DNA from 4 places in the Streptomyces sp. NPDC005794 genome. Region 4 is predicted to be linked to each of the others. Evidence: riboswitches for the same ligand, from Rfam matches in the RefSeq annotation. Region 4 holds a riboswitch; each other region holds the start of a gene.

Evidence for each region. Region 4 has a riboswitch for cyclic di-AMP ahead of ACFYQ5_RS23990 (transglycosylase family protein). Riboswitches for the same ligand answer to the same signal wherever they lie in the genome.
Region 1: another riboswitch for cyclic di-AMP. It lies ahead of ACFYQ5_RS35775 (peptidoglycan DD-metalloendopeptidase family protein); the one in region 4 lies ahead of ACFYQ5_RS23990 (transglycosylase family protein).
Region 2: another riboswitch for cyclic di-AMP. It lies ahead of ACFYQ5_RS03275 (C40 family peptidase); the one in region 4 lies ahead of ACFYQ5_RS23990 (transglycosylase family protein).
Region 3: another riboswitch for cyclic di-AMP. It lies ahead of ACFYQ5_RS29725 (M23 family metallopeptidase); the one in region 4 lies ahead of ACFYQ5_RS23990 (transglycosylase family protein).

Annotation. Positions count from the first base shown of each region.
Region 1 covers NZ_JBIAIN010000042.1:4,738-9,520, forward strand. The annotation lists partial or broken gene ACFYQ5_RS35750 (transketolase C-terminal domain-containing protein) at 1-64, shown strand, start outside; gene ACFYQ5_RS35755 (aspartate aminotransferase family protein) at 61-1,455, shown strand; gene ACFYQ5_RS35760 (helix-turn-helix domain-containing protein) at 1,522-2,142, shown strand; gene ACFYQ5_RS35765 (DUF6126 family protein) at 2,221-2,394, shown strand; gene ACFYQ5_RS35770 (tyrosine-protein phosphatase) at 2,404-3,228, opposite strand; cyclic di-AMP (ydaO/yuaA leader) riboswitch at 3,643-3,801, shown strand; gene ACFYQ5_RS35775 (peptidoglycan DD-metalloendopeptidase family protein) at 3,805-4,710, shown strand.
Region 2 covers NZ_JBIAIN010000002.1:139,962-144,744, forward strand. The annotation lists gene ACFYQ5_RS03255 (adenosylmethionine--8-amino-7-oxononanoate transaminase) at 1-325, opposite strand, end outside; gene bioB (biotin synthase BioB) at 318-1,481, opposite strand; gene ACFYQ5_RS03265 (8-amino-7-oxononanoate synthase) at 1,626-2,774, shown strand; partial or broken gene ACFYQ5_RS03270 (LysE family translocator) at 2,780-3,073, shown strand; gene ACFYQ5_RS03275 (C40 family peptidase) at 3,093-3,563, opposite strand; cyclic di-AMP (ydaO/yuaA leader) riboswitch at 3,567-3,763, opposite strand; gene ACFYQ5_RS03280 (hypothetical protein) at 4,105-4,413, opposite strand; gene ACFYQ5_RS03285 (ATP-dependent Clp protease proteolytic subunit) at 4,421-4,783, opposite strand, start outside.
Region 3 covers NZ_JBIAIN010000022.1:98,991-103,773, reverse strand. The annotation lists gene ACFYQ5_RS29730 (GntR family transcriptional regulator) at 1-71, opposite strand, end outside; gene ACFYQ5_RS29725 (M23 family metallopeptidase) at 292-1,080, opposite strand; cyclic di-AMP (ydaO/yuaA leader) riboswitch at 1,093-1,261, opposite strand; gene ACFYQ5_RS29720 (M16 family metallopeptidase) at 1,453-2,835, opposite strand; gene ACFYQ5_RS29715 (M16 family metallopeptidase) at 2,862-4,214, opposite strand; gene ACFYQ5_RS29710 (DNA topoisomerase (ATP-hydrolyzing) subunit A) at 4,660-4,783, shown strand, end outside.
Region 4 covers NZ_JBIAIN010000015.1:104,348-109,130, forward strand. The annotation lists gene ACFYQ5_RS23980 (cytochrome P450) at 1-73, shown strand, start outside; gene ACFYQ5_RS23985 (transglycosylase family protein) at 181-1,170, shown strand; cyclic di-AMP (ydaO/yuaA leader) riboswitch at 1,461-1,632, shown strand; gene ACFYQ5_RS23990 (transglycosylase family protein) at 1,633-2,325, shown strand; gene eno (phosphopyruvate hydratase) at 2,643-3,929, shown strand; gene ACFYQ5_RS24000 (septum formation initiator family protein) at 4,024-4,494, shown strand; gene ACFYQ5_RS24005 (DUF501 domain-containing protein) at 4,591-4,783, shown strand, end outside.

The DNA of each region.
Region 1 (4,783 bases), on a different contig from region 4:
CGCGGCGCTGGAGCGCCGCGCTGACGCGGGAAAGCGGACCACGCCGAAGGAGAACGGGGCATGAAGGACGAACAGCCGGGCTTCGATCTGGCGCGGCTCCTCGCGGAACGAGGTGCCGAACGCTACGAGCTGCACACCCGGCACCTCAACCACCAGCTGCCGCGGATGCTCCACACCCTCGGTTTCGACAAGGTCTACGAGCGGGCGGAGGGCGCGCACTTCTGGGACGCGGAGGGCAACGACTACCTCGACATGCTCGCCGGCTTCGGCGTGATGGGGCTCGGCAGGCACCACCCCGTCGTACGCCGGGCGCTCCACGACGTCCTGGACGCCTCGCTCGCGGACCTCACCCGCTTCGACTGCCAGCCGCTGCCCGGGCTGCTGGCCGAGAAGCTGCTGGCGCACAGCCCGCACCTGGACCGGGTGTTCTTCGGCAACAGCGGCACGGAGGCGGTCGAGACCGCCCTGAAGTTCGCCCGGTACGCGACCGGCAAGCCGCGGATCCTCTACTGCGACCACGCCTTCCACGGGCTGACGACCGGCTCGCTCTCCGTCAACGGCGAGAAGGGCTTCCGGGAGGGCTTCGCGCCCCTCCTGCCCGACACGGCCATCACACTCGGCGACCTCGACGCGCTGCGGCGCGAACTGAAGCGCGGTGATGTGGCCGGGCTGGTCGTGGAGCCGATCCAGGGCAAGGGCGTCCACGCCTCACCACCCGGCTTCCTGCGGGAGGCACAGGAGCTGCTGCACCGGCACAAGGCCGTGCTCATCGCCGACGAGGTGCAGACCGGGCTCGGACGGACCGGCGACTTCTACGCGTACCAGCACGAGGAGGGCGTCGAACCCGATCTGCTCTGCGTCGCCAAGGCGCTCTCGGGCGGGTACGTCCCGGTCGGCGCGACGCTCGGCAAGGACTGGATCTTCAAGCGTGTCTACTCGTCCATGGACCGGGTCCTCGTCCATTCCGCCAGCTTCGGATCCAACGCCCAGGCCATGGCGGCCGGCCTCGCCGTCCTCGCCGTGATGGAGCAGGAGGAGACCGTCGCGAACGCCCGTCGCACCGGTGATCTGCTGCGGGAACGGCTCGCCGCGCTCGTCGGCCGCTACGAGCTGCTGCACGAGGTGCGCGGGCGCGGGCTGATGATCGGGATCGAGTTCGGCCGCCCGTCGTCCCTCAAGCTGCGCAGCCGCTGGACGATGCTGCAGGCGGCCCGCAAGGGTCTCTTCGCGCAGATGGTGGTGGTGCCGCTGCTGCAGAAGCACCGGATCCTCACCCAGGTCTCCGGTGACCACATGGAGGTGATCAAGCTGATTCCGCCGCTGGTCATCGGAGAACCGGAGGTCGACCGCTTCGTGACCGCCTTCACCGCCGTCATGGACGACGCGCACAGTGGGGGCGGGCTGATGTGGGACTTCGGCAGAACACTGGTGAAGCAGGCCGTCGCCAACCGCTGAGAACCGCGACTTTGCCTCTGAGGCAAATTATTTGCCTCGGAGGAAAGGTTTTGGCCCAATGGAGGTATGAATCCTCCTGACGGTGGGGTGGTCGACGAGATCCCCGGGATCGCGCCACGCCTGCGCGACCTGCGCCGTAATCGTGGCCTCACCCTGGAGGCCGCGGCCGGCCGGGCCGGGCTCTCCCCGGCTCACCTCTCCCGTCTCGAGACGGGCCGGCGGCAGCCTTCGCTGCCGATGCTGCTCGGCCTTGCCCGTGTCTACGGTACGACCGTATCCGAGCTCCTGGGCGAGATGCCGCCCGAACGTGACGCGATCGTCCGCGGAGGCCCGCTCGACGGCACGCCGGGAGGCGCCGGGGCCGGTGGCTGGCTCTACCGGCAGGCGGGCGGATCGGGCCGTGCCATGCAGGCGCTGCGCGTCCGCGTCCCGTACGGGACCGAGGGCGATCTCGTACGCGTCCACCCTGGGGAGGAGTGGCTGTACGTCCTCGACGGCCGGCTGCGCGTCGTGCTCGGGGAGACCGTGCACGACCTCGATCCGGGGGACAGCGCGCACTTCGACTCGCTGACCCCGCACCGGATCGCGGCACTCGACACCGGCGGGGCGCGCCTGCTCTTCGTCCACACGCTGTTGCAGAGCCCGGCCGCCGAGCTGTGCCTGGGCAACGGGGTCCACCGGCTCTGAGCCCGCACGCCCCCACGCGGCGTCCCTACCGGGCGTCCCTTCGTCACCCCGGCCGTGCGGCCGGAAGAGAGGACTGTCATGTCCGATTCGGAGTACTACGACCCGCTCACCCCGCGCAGGCCGAAGAGTGCGGACGCCCAGGAGCGGCGGATGCCTCGCGGTGTCGTGATCCGGCTCTTCGCCTACCTGGTGGCCGGACACGTCATCGCGGCCTTCCTCTTCCTCCTCTTCACCGTGGCCGGTAAGGGCTGAGCCCAGGCGTCACGCGCCCTCGACGAGGCGCTCACGCAGTTTCGCGCGGGTCTCGTGGCTGATCTTCAGCCCTTCGAGGAGGTAGCGGTCCGTGCTGCCCCATATCTCCTCGATCGTGGCGAACGCCGCGTCGAGGTATTCGGCGTGCGCACCGAAAAGCGGATTGAGCAGCTCCATCACCTCGTCGGACATTCCTGCCGACGAGGTGTCGCTGCGCCGCACCCTGTAGCGCCGGTGCGCGTCGTTCGACTTGAGGTAGTCGGCCTCGATGGCCTCCCTCTCGACGCCGACCGCGAGCAGCGAGACCGCGATCGACAGCCCCGCCCGGTCCTTGCCCGCCGCACAGTGCATCAGGGCCGGCACGCTGTCCTCGGCCAGCGCGTGCAGGACGCGGCTGTGCTCGGCGGTGCGGTCCCTGATGATCGAGCGGTACGAGGCGACCATACGCTCCGTTCCCTTGCCGTCGGCCAGGATCGAGCGGAGCTGCTGGATGTTCCCGTCGCGCACCAGCCGCCAGAACTCCGCGCCGTCGGCGGGATCGGAGAGGGGAATGCTGACATTCCGGACGCCGGGCAGCTCCACGTCGTGACCGTCGAGCTTGTGGTCGGCGGCGTTGCGGAAGTCGAAGACCGTGTGCAGGCCGAGCCCGGCGAGGAAGGCGGTGTCGGCCTCGTCGGCGTGGGCGAGATGGCCGCTGCGGTAGAGGCGCCCGTAGCGGACGGTGCGGCCGTCCGTGGTCGGGAGCCCGCCGACGTCACGGAAGTTGCGGACACCTGTCAGGTTCACATCCGTCGGGTCGGGGCCGGCCGGCGGGACCTCTGGCAGCTGCGTCACAAGGGCTCCTGGAGTGTCGGGCGTCGGCGCCGCTCGCCGACGGGGCACGCCCGCGACGATACGACATGGCCGCATCGGGCAACCGTCCGTGGTGCTGTGGCATCGGCCCGTCCGGTGAGGCGCCGTCCATGCCATGTCCGTATTGGTGTATTTAGCGGAACATGCCCTGCTTGTGCGGGAGATGGGCTGGCGCAGGTGAGCGGAATCATATCCGTGACGGTGTGTGGTGAAGATCCCGAGGGGTATTCCGGACGCCGCGCGGAAAGCCAAGATCCGTAATCCACGGAGTGTGACGGGAATTCCGTGCCGGAAATGAAGCGTGGATTCCGGTTCGCAATACACGGCTTGTTCGCCGCGTCCCGGCTCGCTTACGGTCACGGTCAATCCGGACGGAACGCCTCATCCTGCCGCCGCCCGGAATCCGCACCGACTCACGTGTGGCAGGAGCGGGGGAACCAGGTAGGCCGCCGGCCGGAGGGATCCGGTACGGCTCGGGGTTAAGCCGCGCACCGCGCGGCCGGGCATCTCCAGTCCGAACCCGACAGCTCACCTCGCAGGCGCCGGAGAGGAATTCCCATGCCCGCAAAAGGCAAGCACCGTCGTGTGAAGTCCGGCCCGATCGCCCGAGGCGTCCTTGCCGCAGGGACCGGCGGCGCCGTTCTCGCCCTCCCGCTGATCGGCGCCACCGGCGCCCATGCCGCCGAGCAGTCCGCTCCGGCCGCCCAGAGCGCCCCGGCCTCGGCGGCGAAGAGCTCCCCGAAGACCTACTCCGTGGTCTCCGGGGACTACCTGGCGAAGATCGCGGCCGACAAGAAGGTCAAGGGCGGCTGGCAGAAGCTGTACCAGGACAACCGCGATGTCGTCGGCGAGAACCCGAGCCTGATCCTCCCGGGCATGAAGCTGACTCTCGGCGCCAAGACGTCCGGCTCCGCCGAGAAGTCCACCGAGTCCGCGCCCTCCGAGGCCGCCGCCCCGTCGACGCCCAAGGCCGCCGCTCCGGCCGAGAAGCCGGCCGCCGCCACCGAGGAGACGGCCGCGAAGACCGCCGACTCCGGTGCGTCGGAGAGCGACAGCTCCGGCTGGGCCGCCCCCGTCGAGAGTCCCAACGTCACCACCCAGTACCGCGCCTCCGGCGCCAGCTGGTCCAGCGGCTACCACACGGGCTCCGACTTCCAGGCGGCCTCCGGAACCAGCGTCCGGTCCATCGGCCCGGGCACCGTGGTCTCCGCCGGATGGGGCGGCTCGTACGGCAACGAGGTCGTCATCCAGCACAGCGACGGCATGTACTCCCAGTACGCCCACCTGTCCTCGCTCGAGGTCTCGGCCGGCCAGACCGTCACCGGCGGCCAGCAGCTCGGCCTCTCGGGCTCCACCGGCAACTCCACCGGCCCGCACCTCCACTTCGAGGTCCGGACCGGCCCGAGCTACGGCTCGGACGTCGACCCGATCGCCTACCTGCGGTCGCACGGCGTCTCCATCTGAGACACACCACCTGAGGGTGGGGAGAGGGGGGGGGGGGGGCGGGGCCCCCCCCCCCCCCCCAAAACCCCCCCCA
Region 2 (4,783 bases), on a different contig from region 4:
GAGTGATCTCCACCAGCCGGGTCGCCAGCCGGACGGCGGGCTCGTGCGTGAGCCCGCCGAACATCACGTGGCTCATCCGGTCCAGCTGGCCGCGAGCGGCCTCGTTGAGCACCGGATGGTTGTAGCCGTGGACCGCCGACCACCAGGAGGACATTCCGTCCACCAACTCGCGCTGACCCTGAGCGGGTTCGGCGAGCCGGAGACGCACCCCCGACGCGGACTCGACGACCAGCGGCTCCTGCCGGCCCGGCATCGGGCCGTAGGGGTGCCAGACGTGGGCCCGGTCCAGGGCGCGGAGTTCTGCGGGGCGGAGCGGATCAGGCATTGGGCGCGAGATCCGTCCCGGCGCCGCGACGGCGTACCGCCACCAGATCCGTACGCGCTGTCAGCGCGCCGGCCGGCTCCGGCGCGGCCTCGGCGGTGTCGCCGCACGGAGCGCAGCCGCCCTCGTGCGAGCCGCAGCCGCCGGCCGCCGGCGCACGGTGCTCGGGGAGCGTCGTCGTGGCGGCTCCCTCCACCTCGAAACCCGCGTCGGCGATCATGTCGAGGTCGGTCTGTCCGGACTGGCCCTCACTGGTCAGATAGTCACCCAGGAAGATGGAGTTGACGAGGTTCAGGGCGAGCGGCTGCATCGAACGCAGATGGACCTCACGGCCGCCCGCGAGCCGGACCTCGACATCCGGGCACACGAACCTGACCATCGCCAGGATGCGCAGGCACCGCTGCGGCGTGAGGTGCCAGTCCTTCGCGAGCGGGGTCCCCTCCATGGGAATCAGGAAGTTCACCGGCACCGAGTCCGGATCCAGCTCGCGCAGCGAGAAGACCACGTCCACCAGGTCGGCGTCGGTCTCGCCCATGCCCGCGATCAGACCGGAGCACGCCGAGAGCCCGGCGGCCTGGGCCTGCTGCACGGTGTCCACCCGGTCTGCGTACGTGTGCGTGGTCGTGATGTCCCCGTACGTCCCCTCCGAGGTGTTGAGGTTGTGGTTGTACGCGTCGGCGCCCGCCGACCTCAGACGGTCGGCCTGGCCCTCCGAGAGCAGACCGAGGCAGGCACACACCTCGACGTCCTCGTGCTGCTCCTTGATGGCCTCGATCGTCTGCGACACCCGGTCGACGTCGCGGTCGGTCGGTCCCCGGCCGCTGGCCACCAGACACACCCGCTTGGCACCGCCGGCCACCCCCGCGGCGGCGGCCTTCTTCGCCTCGTCCGGTTTCAGCCAGGTGTACTTGAGGATCTCCGCCTTGGAGCCGAGCCGCTGCGAGCAGTACGAGCAGTCCTCGGGGCAGAGACCCGACTTCAGGTTCACCAGATAGTTGAGCTTGACGCGCCGGCCGAACCACTGGCGGCGCACCTTTCCGGCCGCGGCCACCACATCGAGCAGTTCGTCGTCGGAGGTCGCCAGCACGGCGAGCGCTTCGTCACGGGTCGGCAGTTCGCGCCGCAGCCCCTTTTCCACCAGCGTGTTCAGCAGGTCCATGGCCTTGATCCTGACGTACGGCACCGTCATCGGCCAAGGAGGAACCGGACAGCAGAGTCGGTCGATGCTGTGTGTATTGCCACACCCTGGCCTGTTGCGCGCCCGGTTAGGGTCTGTGAGCTGCCTACAAAAAGGGACCCGCCCATGTCCTACGCCCCGTTCGACTGGATCGACGACGAGGCCCGGCGCCGTACCGACGCCGGACTCGTCCGGACGCTGCGCTCCCGGCCCGCCGCGACGGAACTGCTGGACCTCGCGAGCAACGACTACCTGGGGCTGAGCCGCAACCCGGAGGTCACCGCAGCCGCGGCCGAGGCGGCACGGACATGGGGCGCGGGGGCCACCGGCTCGCGGCTCGTCACCGGATCCACCGCACTGCACGCGGAACTCGAACGCGAACTCGCCGCTTTCTGTGGTTTCGAAGCCGCCCTGGTGTTCTCCTCCGGCTACGCGGCCAACCTCGCCGCACTCACGGCGCTCACCGGACACGACTCGCTGATCGTGTCCGACGCCGGCAACCACGCCTCGATCGTCGACGGCTGCAGGCTCTCCCGGGCCGCCGTCACCGTCGCGCCGCACGCGGATCCCGAGGCCGTGTGCAAGGTGCTCCACACGCACGACGGACGGGCGCTTGCCGTGACCGACTCCGTCTTCTCGGTGGACGGCGACGCCGCCCCGCTGGCCGCACTCGCCGACGTCTGCCGCGACGCGGGCGCAGCCCTCCTCGTGGACGACGCCCATGGGCTGGGCGTCCTGGGCACGGGCGGACGCGGCGCGCTCGAGGCCGCAGGACTCGCGGGCGGCGAAGGCGTCGTCGCCACCCTCACCCTCTCCAAGTCGCTCGGCAGTCAGGGCGGAGCGGTGCTTGGCCCCGCCCGGGTCATCAGCCACCTGGTCAACACGGCCCGTACGTTCATCTTCGACACCGGTCTCGCCCCGGCCGCCGTCGGTGCGGCCCTGGGGGCCCTGCGTCTGCTGCGCCGCGAACCCGGACGCGCGGCGAGGGCCGGGGCCGTCGCCGTGGAACTGCACGGCCGGCTGACGGCGGCCGGACTGACCGCGGTACGGCCGGACGCCGCCGTCGTGTCGGTCCGCGCGCCCTCGGCGGAGTCGGCGGTGCGCTGGGCCGCCGACTGCCGTGCGGCGGGTCTCGCCGTGGGGTGCTTCCGGCCGCCGTCGGTGCCGGACGGGATCTCCAGGCTGCGACTGACCGCCCGGGCGGACCTGACGCAGGAGCAGATCTCCACAGCTGTGCGTACGGTCCTCGCGACGGCGCCCCTGCCGGTCAGCTGACCTGCTCACTGCGCCAGGGCTTCCTCACCAACGCCCTCAACCCCAAGGCGCCCGTGCTCTTCCTCAGCCTGCTGCCCCAGTTCGTCCCCGACGGCAGGCCGCCTCTGCCCAGGACGCTGCTGCTGGCGTCGCTGGTCGTCCTGCTCGCCCTCGTCTGGTTCCCGGCCGTGGCCCTGCTGGTGGACCGCCTGGGCCGGTGGCTGCGCCGGCCGCGTACCGCCCGTGCGATCGAGGGCGGCAGCGGCACGGCGCTCACCGCGCTGGGACTCCTCCTGGTGACCGGGCCCCTCCTGCACTGAGATCAGGCGACGAAGGCTGTCAGCGGACCCTCCCGTACCAGACGCTGCCGGACCAGATCTTCTCCAGCCGGACCACGGCGCCGGTCTTCGGTGAGTGCCAGACCTTCCCACTGCCGGCGTAGATGCCGACGTGGTACACACTGCGGCCCGCGTGGAAAAAGACCAGGTCGCCGCGTTGCCGCTGCGACCTGGAGATATGGCGGGTCGTGTTGTACTGCTGCTGAGCCGTGCGGGGGAGTTTCTTGCCGGCCTTCTTGAACGCGTAGAGCGTGAGCCCGGAGCAGTCGAACCGATGGGGGCCGGTGGCGCCCCAGCTGTAGGGAGCGCCCTTCTTCGAGGCTGCGATCTTGAGGGCCTTCGTCGAATGGACGGCGGCCTCGGCGTCGTTCACGAACCCCGGGGCCAGCATGGTGGTTCCTACGGCGAATGTCAGAACCGAGGCCGTGCCGGCCCGGGCGAACAGTGAGCGGACATGAACCTGCGCAGTCATGCGCAACCCTTCGTCAGCCGCCTGTGAAGGATGACCTGTCGGGTTCGGGCTGGCGAAGTTGCCCGGCCGCGCGAAGCGGCTTCACCCCGAGGGCCGCCCGGATATCCGGTCGGCCCGTTGTGCTCGGGTCCTCCACTCCTGCCGATCCATTCCTGTCGACCAGGCATCCGGGCAGCGGCAGGACTCGGCGTCCGCCCGGACCGCCCCGCCGTGGTGGCGGGGGCTTGTCGTCCCAGGGATCTTTACTCACGACCTGCCGGATTTCCTCGCTGACGTAGGCATATGTGAGAGTCGTCACGACTGATCCGATCGGGTGGACGCGGCCGGCTCCGAGCCGTGACGGCTGCACCGGACCAGCCGTGTACCAGGGGCGGAACGATGCATTCCGTTCAGTGTCCGCGCTCGGTGCGCAAGTTGGGCTGTCCCTCGACAGGGGGAGCTTCTACGCCGAACGAGCGAGGAAAACTCATCGGCCTGTCGGGCGTGTCGTGAAGGGGCGTCGAAAACCGCACCGGCAGCCCGAGTCGGGCAGTGGACGCGCTCAACTCGACGGTGCGGGAGGCACGGCGACCCGCCCGGCGCGACGCTCTCCGTCCAGCAGTCGAAGTGCCCTGGCCAGGGTGTCCGCGTGGATCTGCGACTCACCCCGCTCGTGCATCAACACGAGCGCGTCGCGGAGTGCGACGGCCCGGGACGCGAGAGCCTGGGCCGCCCGGAGTGCCCCGTACGTGTCGCTGCCGCGTGCGGGGTTGATGCGGCCGAGCTGGTCGAGTGCCTCCAGGTAGCGGTCGATGAACTCGGCCTCGGCGCGGGTCAGCGCGGGAAGTGGCGGGAACTGGGGCGAGAGCATGGGGCGTTCACCTCGCGGGATGCGGTGGCTGGGACGGCGTGCGGTTCTCCACGACATGGTCCACCAGCCCGAACGCCAGGGCGGCCGGGGCGTCGAGGATGGTGTCCCGTTCGATGTCGGCGCTGATCTCCCGCGTGGAGCGCCCCGTGTGACGGGCCAGCATGGCCGTGAGCAGCTCGCGCTCGCGCTCCAACTCACGGGCCTGGATCTCGAGATCGGAGGGCTGCCCCTGCACCGGCTCGTCCAGAGCGGGTTGCTGAATGACTACCCGGGCGCCCGGCAGGGCATGTCGGCGTCCGGGCGCGCCGGCCGCGAGCAGTACCGCGGCACTGGAACCCGCCTGACCGAGACAGAAGGTCTCCACCTCGCA
Region 3 (4,783 bases), on a different contig from region 4:
CCGCGCTCGAAGACACCGGAGACGATGTCGTCACGGATTGCCGTGCATACCGAATACGCGGGAATGCGCATGTCCGAACCTCCGCCTTAATCTCCGCGGAACGCGGCCGATCGACGCCTGTTCGGTGACTCTATTGCAACCGGCCGGAATTTCCGATGGCGGGGTGGAATCCATGGATATCTTTTGGCCAGGGAGCACTTCCGCGAGGCTTCTGCGGGCCCCTCCCCGGGGCACCGCGAAGGCCCCGGCGGATGCCGGGGCCTTCGTCCGAGAGATGTCGTGCGGCGTGGGTCAGACCTGGACGCCGTGGGCGCGGAGGTAGGCGACGGGGTCCATGTCCGAGCCGTACTCGGGGGTGGTCCGGGCCTCGAAGTGCAGGTGCGGCCCGGTGGAGTTGCCGGTCGAGCCGGAGATGCCTATCTGCTCGCCCGAGCCGACGCTCTGACCGACGGAGACACCGATCGAGGAGAGGTGGCCGTACTGGGTGTACGTACCGTCGTTCATGCGGAGCACGATGTTGTTGCCGTACGCGCCGCCCCAGCCCGCCTCCACGACCGTGCCGGCGCCGACGGCGACGACCGGGGTGCCGGACGCCGCCTGGAAGTCCACGCCGGAGTGGCTGCCGGAGGACCAGAGCGCGCCACCCGACTGGTAGCCGGTGGTCACGTGCGAGCCGGCGACCGGGAGGTGGAAGGAGTTCAACCGGGCGCGCTCGGCGGCGCGCGCGGCCCGCGCTTCGGCCTCACGTGCCTCCTTGGCGCGGGCTTCGGCCTTGCGCTCGGCCTCAGCCTTCGCCTTCGCTTCCGCCTCGGCCTCGGCCTTGGCCTTGGCGGCGACATCGGCCTGGTGCTGCTGGGCCTTCGCCTGGGCGTCGATCTGCGCGGCGAGGGTGGTGTCGAGGGCGACGGCCTGGGTCAGACCGGTGGCGGTGACGGCCTCGGAGTCCGCGGCGAGGGCAGGGGAGGCCGTGGTGCCGATGACGCCGGCGGTGGCCAGGGCCGCGATGCCGGCGACCTCGGCGCTCTTGCGCGTCAGGCGGCTCGGGGCACGGTGCTTCCCGGTGGCACGGATGAACGCCATGGAGGGGCTGGTCCTTTCCTTCCTTCTCGCCTACCGGGTTAGCTGACGGGTTCGGAGCAGGAAGGTCTCCTACGGGCCCCTGAGCCTCCGACGAGGTACAGGGATCCGATTCACCCCAGGGACTTATTGGGTCCCCGGCTCCCCAGGCTCGCGCCTGACGGGGACTCGGCGATGGCTGTCCGGCGCCGCGGACGCGGCATTCGTCTGGCGGACAGCCGAGCCGACGCTAGAGCGGGCCGCTTTTCCCCACCAAACGGGAAGGGGCTTTTGTCGCACATCCCACAGGATGAATGACAACTTTCCTCGCGATACGGACACATGACAGAACCCCGGCGAGCGTGCACTCGCCGGGGTCCGCCATGTCCCGTTCTGTCAGCCGGTGACGACCGACACCTCGCCGATACCGAGCGCCCTCACGGGCTCGGCGATCTGCGCGGCGTCCCCGACCAGGACGGTGACCAGCCGGTCGACCGGGAACGCGCTGACCACGGCGGCGGTCGCCTCGACCGTGCCGGTCGCGGCCAGGCGTGCGTACAGCTCGGCCTGGTAGTCGTCCGGAAGGTGCTGCTCCACCTGGTCGGCCAGGGTGCCCGCGACGGAGGCCGCCGTCTCGTACTTCAACGGGGCCACGCCCACGAGGTTCTGCACGGCGGTCTCGCGCTCGGCATCGGTGAGCCCTTCGGCCGCCAGGGTGCGCAGGACCTTCCACAGGTCGTCGAGCGCGGGACCGGTGGACTCCGTGTCGACGGAACCGCTGATGGCGAGCATCGCGGCGCCGGTCGCCCCGGAGGACGAGCCGGGCGCCGTCGAACGCAGCACCTGCCCGAAGGCCCGGACGCCGTACGTGTAGCCCTTCTCCTCGCGCAGCACCCGGTCCAGCCGGGAGGTGAGCGTGCCTCCCAGGCAGTACGTGCCGAGGACCTGGGCGGGCCATACGCTGTCGTGCCGATCGGCGCCGATCCGGCCGATCAGCAGCTGGGTCTGCACGGCTCCGGGGCGGTCCACGATGACCACACGGCCGGTGTCGTCCGCGGTGATCGGGGGCACCGGCCGGGCCTGGCCGGCGTTGCCCGACCAGTCCCCGACGGTTTCGGAGAGCAGTGCGTCCAGGTCCACCTCGGTGAGGTCGCCGACGACGACCGCCGTCGCGGTGGACGGGCGCACATGGGCGTCGTAGAAGGCGCGCACGGCGGCGGCGTCGATGCGCCGGACCGTCTCCTCGGTGCCCTGGCGCGGACGCGACATCCGTGCCGTGGCGGGGAAGAGCTCCTTGGAGAGCTGCTTGGCGGCCCGGCGGGCCGGGTTGGCCTGCTCGTGCGGGATCTCGTCGAGGCGGTTGCCCACCAGGCGCTCGACCTCGCTCTCCGCGAAGGCCGGGGCCCGCAGGGCCTCGGCGACCAGGCCGAGGGCCTTGGTCAGCCGTGAGACCGGGACCTCCAGGGAGACCCGGACACCCGGGTGGTCCGCGTGGGCGTCCAGCGTGGCGCCGCACCGCTCCAGCTCGGCGGCGAACTCCTCCGCCGAGCGCTTGTCCGTGCCCTCGGACAGTGCGCGCGCCATGATCGTGGCCACACCGTCCAGGCCCTCGGGCTCGGCGTCCAGCGGGGCGTCGAGGAAGATCTCCACCGCGACGACCTGCTGGCCGGGGCGGTGGCAGCGCAGCACGGTCAGCCCGTTGGGCAGGGCGCCACGCTCGGGCGCGGGAAAGGCCCAGGGCCTGGCCTCGCCGGCGGTCGGCTGCGGGTGGTACTCCATCGCTACTCCAGTCACGGCGGCGTCGGTCACTTGTCCGCCCCCTCGTGCGCGTCGGTGCCGTCCGTCTCGTCGGCCGGTTCGACCGGCTCGTAGACCAGGACCGCACGGTTGTCGGGGCGCAGATGCGCCCGGGCGGCGGCCTTGACCTCGTCGGCCGTCACGTCGAGCACCCGGCCCACCGCGGTCAGGGCGAGCTGCGGGTCACCGAACAGGACGGCGTACCGGCACAGTTCGTCGGCGCGGCCGGCGACCGTACCGAGACGGTCCAGCCACTCGCGCTCCAACTGCGCCTGGGCGCGTTCCATTTCCTCCGGTGTGGGGCCCTCCTCCGCGAAGCGGGCGAGCTCCTCGTCCACGGCCGCCTCGATCTGGGGCACCTCGACGCCACCGGACGTCTTGACGTCCAGCCAGCCCAGCGAGGGCGCGCCGGCCAGCCTGAGCAGCCCGAATCCCGCTGCCACCGCCGTACGGTCGCGACGGACCAGGCGGTTGTGCAGACGGGACGACTCGCCGCCGCCGAGCACGGTCAGTGCGAGGTCCGCGGCGTCGCACTCGCGTGTGCCGTCGTGCGGCAGCCGGTAGGCGGCCATCAGCGCACGCGCGGGGACCTCCTCCTGGACCACTTCGCGCAGCTGTTCGCCGATGACGGCGGGCAGCGAGCCGTCGCGCGGGGGCTGCTTGCCGTCGTGGGAGGGGATGGAGCCGAAGTACTTCTCGACCCAGGCGAGCGTCTGCTCCGGGTCGATGTCCCCGACCACCGAGAGCACCGCGTTGTTCGGCGCGTAGTACGTCCGGAAGAACGCCTGCGCGTCCTCCAGGGTCGCCGCGTCCAGATCGGCCATCGAGCCGATCGGCGTGTGGTGGTACGGGTGGCCCTCCGGGTAGGCGAGGGCGGTGAGCTTCTCGAAGGCGGTGCCGTACGGGACGTTGTCGTAGCGCTGGCGGCGCTCGTTCTTGACGACGTCGCGCTGGTTCTCCATGGACTCCTCGTCGAGCGCGGCGAGCAGTGAGCCCATCCGGTCGGCCTCGAGCCACAGGGCCAGCTCCAGCTGGTGCGTAGGCATCGTCTCGAAGTAGTTGGTGCGTTCGAAGCTGGTCGTCCCGTTCAGGGATCCACCGGCCCCTTGCACCAGCTCGAAGTGCCCGTTCCCCTTGACCTGGCCCGAGCCCTGGAACATCAGGTGCTCGAAAAGGTGAGCCAGGCCGGTACGTCCCTTGACCTCGTGCCGGGAGCCGACGTCGTACCAGAGGCAGACCGCGGCGACGGGGGTCAGATGGTCCTCGGAGAGCACCACGCGCAGGCCATTGGCCAGACGGTGCTCGGTCGCCGTCAAGCCGCCGGAACCGGCCTGGGCTGTGGCCGTGTGACCCATGGGCATGTACGTCCCTTCGATCGGTACAGGATTTCCTGCCGGACCTGCCACTCTAAGACCGTCCGGCAGATGGTGGGCGGCGTCGCGGAGCTGGGCACGCACATCTGCCACGTTGTCGTCAATCACCATGGCTCCTTCCCCAAGCTCTCAACTTCGTTCGAGCAGGGGAGACCCCAACGGCCTCGATCCTCCGCCTTTCGGCCGCACGCACCCAGCCCCGCTCCTTCCTCCACCCACCATGTGCCGGACGGTCCGGCCAAGCGCACGGGCACCTGGCGAAGTTCCCGTCGGGTGAATGTTGTCGTAGATGCTGCCGTAAACAGGGGCTCTGCGGGGCCCCGGGAGCCGCTTCGGACGGGTCGAGGTCGGCGTTGTCAGTACGGCGGGCCACAATGGTCGGCGTCAGAACCTGAGGTTGCCCGACAGAATCTGTGAAGGAGTCGCAGCCGCGATGGCCCGCCGCAGCACGAAAACCCCGCCGCCGGACGACTTCGAGGAGAAGATCCTCGACATCGACGTCGTCGACGAAATGCAGGGCTCCTTCCTCGAGTACGCGTACTCGGTGATCTACTCCA
Region 4 (4,783 bases):
ACTGCGCACACTTCCGGTCGAGTTCGATCCCGGGCATCCGGCCGTAGAAAGTGACAGCCTGTCAACTCCGTGACTTTCGCGTGATCTCCGCTGCATCGACTTGTGACACACGTTCGAGTACGGCTAGGTTCACCGTTCGACTCACCCGTCACACATGTCAGTCACACGGAAGGCAATCCCATGGGCTCCGCGACCGGCAGACACCGTCGCCCTCGCCAGGCACCCGCCATCGTCGTCGCCGCAGGCGTCACGGGATCGGCCATCGCCATCCCGCTCCTCGGCGCGGGCAGCGCACAAGCCGCAGACGCGTCGACCTGGGACCGGGTCGCCGAGTGCGAGAGCGGTGGCATGTGGAGCGCCGACCTCGGCAACGGCTACTACGGCGGCCTGCAGTTCTCGCAGGACGACTGGTCGGCCTACGACGGCACGGACTACGCGCCCCGCGCCGACCTCGCGAGCCGCTCGCAGCAGATAGCCGTCGCGGAGAAGGTGCTGGCCGACAAGGGTCCCCAGGCGTGGGCCAGTTGCTCGGTGATTTCCGGGCTCGCCCTGGACGAGGGGCTGCCCGGCGTCGACCCGGGCGACGAGCCGGCCGCCGAGCCCTCGGACACCGCGACCCCGTCCGGGACCCCCTCGTCCGAAACGCCGGACCCGGCGGACGGGACGGCGGACACGGACGACGAGGCGAACGGCTCCGAGGACTCCGACGTCAAGGACGGCGTGGACGAGAGTGCGCCCGAGGACACGGCGGACCAGGGCGAGGAGGCCGGCGCTTCGCCGTCCGCCACTCCGTCGCCCGAGGCCTCTGGGGCGCCCGGCGCCTCGAAGGGTGACGGGGAGAAGGGCGGAAAGCACCGCGGCACCCCGGCCCCCGAGGCGAGTGCCGGGACCGGTGCGGACGACGGGCGGGACTCCGGCCGGCACGCGTCGCGCGGCGACTCCGGGGCGCGTGAGGGCGCGGAGGGGACGTACGTCGTCCGTGAGGGCGACAACCTCTGGTCGATCGCCGACTCGCAGGAGCTCTCCGGCGGCTGGTCCGCGCTCTACGAGGCCAACAAGGCCGAACTGGGCTCCGACCCGGACCTGATCCTTCCCGGCCAGAACCTGGACCTCGACCTCGTCGGGGCGGACGCGCGGGGCGACCAGGCGGAGACCACGGCCGCCAACTGATCAAAAGCGCGAAAACGCCCCGAAAGCAGGGGCAGTTCAGAGGCCTATGTCCACTTATGCGTAAGTGAGACATGGGTCTCTTTGCTTCAACTGGCGCGCCCCGTCCGTCCGATCCGTCCATATTGGCTCCGACCTGCGGAAACACCTCACTCAGTCAGGCCGGTACGCGCTGATTGGGTGTTATGTCCATCTTTGAATGTGAGGGTTGGGTGTGTTTACGGTCGGAGCCGCTCGCACCGCGGGCACCTTCGACCGTCACGCCGAATCCTGCCGTCGGCCGAAGGGGACCGACGCGTAAAGCGCCGTAGGCAGGAGCGGGGGACCCAGGTAAGTGCCGGACCCGGCCGTCGGGAGACGGATGGGGGTACGGCTAGGGGTGAAGTCGTCCGCGGGAGCGGGCGGCCGGGCAACTCACAGGCCCGAACCCGACAGCTCACCTCGTAGGCGTCGGTGAGGAGAACCATGCTGCTTTCCAGCAAGGGCAAGCACCGTCGCCCGTCCAAGGCCGTCCGCATCGCGACCCTGGCCGGTGTCACCGGTGCCGCCGTCGCCGTACCGCTCATGGGTGCGACCGGCGCCTCTGCCGCCTCCGTCGACACCTGGGACGCCGTCGCCCAGTGCGAGTCCGGTGGCAACTGGTCCATCAACACCGGCAACGGCTACTACGGCGGCCTGCAGTTCTCGCAGTCCAGCTGGGCAGCGGCCGGCGGCACCCAGTACGCCGCCCGCGCCGACCTGGCCACCAAGGACCAGCAGATAGCCGCCGCCGAGAAGCTCCTCGACCTGCAGGGCCCGGGCGCCTGGGCGTGTGCCGGTGCCGGCGGCCTGACGAACGACGGTGTGGACCCGGGTGTCGACACCGGCTCCGAGAAGAACGGCGACACGGCCCCGCAGGCCGCGCCGGAGCGCGAGGCCGAGCAGCCCGCCACGCGCAGCGAGAAGCGTGAGGCCCCCGCCGCGACCGTCACCACCCCGACCGGCGAGAAGGTCGAGAAGGGTGACGGCGAGTACAAGGTGAAGGCCGGCGACACCCTCAGCAAGATCGCCGACGCGAAGAAGGTCAAGGGCGGCTGGGAGAAGCTCTTCGAGCTGAACGACGACATCGTCGACGACGCCGACCTGATCTTCCCGGGTCAGCAGCTCCACCTGAAGTAGCCACCATCGGTCCGGGGCCCCCTCCTGCCCCGGATGCCCGGCCCGGCACGCTGACCCCCCGCGTGCCGGGCCGGGGCCGTGCCGGCCGCCCACGGGTGGGGCCCGGTCGCGGGCCCGCCGTGAGCGGGAGCGTTCGATCCTTGTGGTTACCTGCCAGTAGAATTCTGGAGCTTTGCCCGGAATGCAGGTCCTCGGGTCCTTTTTCGTCCCAGGGGACGGGCGGACGGCCGACGGAGCGGGCCGAGCCGGTTAGGCTCGTGGCGCAAGGCCACAGTGACCCTGCACAACCAGTGTCAGATCCCAGAAGGAGATGCCTCGTGCCGTCCATCGACGTCGTCGTAGCCAGGGAAATCCTCGACTCCCGGGGGAACCCCACGGTCGAGGTCGAGGTCGGCCTCGACGACGGCAGCACGGGTCGTGCTGCTGTTCCGTCCGGAGCCTCCACCGGAGCGTTCGAGGCCATCGAGCTCCGCGACGGCGACCCCAACCGTTACCAGGGCAAGGGCGTCGAGAAGGCCGTCCTCGCCGTGATCGAGCAGATCGGCCCGGAGCTCGTCGGGTACGACGCCACCGAGCAGCGCCTCATCGACCAGGCGATGTTCGACCTGGACGCGACCGAGAACAAGGGCTCGCTCGGCGCCAACGCCATCCTCGGTGTCTCGCTGGCCGTGGCGCACGCCGCCTCCGAGGCCTCCGACCTCCCGCTGTTCCGCTACCTCGGCGGCCCGAACGCGCACCTGCTGCCCGTTCCGATGATGAACATCCTGAACGGCGGCTCGCACGCCGACTCCAACGTGGACATCCAGGAGTTCATGATCGCGCCGATCGGCGCCGAGTCCTTCTCCGAGGCCCTTCGCTGGGGTGCGGAGATCTACCACACGCTGAAGAAGGTCCTGAAGACCAAGGGCCTGTCCACGGGTCTCGGTGACGAGGGCGGCTTCGCCCCCAACCTCGAGTCCAACCGCGCCGCCCTCGACCTCATCCTCGAGGCCGTCAAGGAGGCCGGTTACGTCCCGGGCCGTGACATCGCGCTCGCGCTCGACGTCGCCGCGTCCGAGTTCTACAAGGACGGCGTCTACGAGTTCGAGGGCAAGTCCCGCTCGGCCGCCGAGATGACCGAGTACTACGAGGAGCTCGTCTCCGCGTATCCGCTGGTCTCCATCGAGGACCCGCTGTACGAGGACGACTGGGCGGGCTGGAAGGTCATCACCGACAAGCTCGGCTCCAAGGTGCAGATCGTCGGTGACGACCTGTTCGTCACCAACCCCGAGCGCCTCGCCCGTGGCATCGAGGAGGGCTCGGCCAACGCCCTGCTCGTCAAGGTCAACCAGATCGGTTCGCTGACCGAGACCCTGGACGCCGTGGAGCTGGCCCAGCGCAACGGCTTCAAGTGCATGATGTCCCACCGTTCCGGTGAGACCGAGGACGTCACCATCGCCGACCTCGCCGTCGCCGTGAACTGTGGCCAGATCAAGACCGGCGCCCCGGCCCGCTCGGACCGCGTCGCCAAGTACAACCAGCTGCTGCGCATCGAGGAGATCCTCGACGACGCCGCGGTGTACGCCGGACGTTCGGCGTTCCCGCGGTTCCGCTTCGAGGGCTGACAGCCCGAGTCCGGAGCACCAGCCTCCGTCCGTCCCCGCATCCGGTCCCGTACCGTGTGCGGGGACGGACGTGCGTAACGGGGAGGCGTGAGACATGGCCGGGAAGGACCGCGACCGGTTCTCCACCGCGACCAGGCTGCGGCTGCTCGGCGAGCAGACGGCGGCCCGCGTCTACCGGTCCCAGAACCGACGGCAGGACCGCCCTTCCCGGCTCACCGGCCGGGCCGCGTTCCTCGCGCTGATCGTCTGCTCCATGGTGGTCGCCCTCGCGTATCCCATGCGGCAGTACGTCTCCCAACGCGACCAGATCGCGGAGCAGGAGAGGCTCTCGCAGGAGGCCCGCCGGCGGACGGAGGAGCTGCGCGACGAGAAGGCGCGGCTCAAGGACGACGCGTACATCCGCCGTCTCGCACGCCAGCACCTCCACTACGTGCTGCCCGGCGAGACCGGTTATACGGTGGTCGACCCGGACGCGGCCGAGGTGCGGAAGGGTGAGCCGGGGGCGTCGGGGAGGCCGTGGCACTCGAACCTCTGGGACGGCGTCGACAGCGCGGACCGGGAGTGACCCCGCCCGGACCGGCCCCGTCGACGTACCGGGCCCTCTCCCCACAACGATTCACACAGTCCGACCGATGACATTCAAGTGACCTTCAAGGCAGGCATGGACACGCCCCCTCCGCAGACCGAATCCACCACGCCCACCGACGTGGACATCGCCGCGTTCGAGCTCCAGCTCGGCCGGCCGCCGCGTGGGCTGCGCGCCATCGCGCACCGCTGCCCGTGCGGCAACCCGGACGTGGTCGAGACACAGCCCCGTCTGGAGGACGGCACGCCGTTCCCGACGACGTACTACC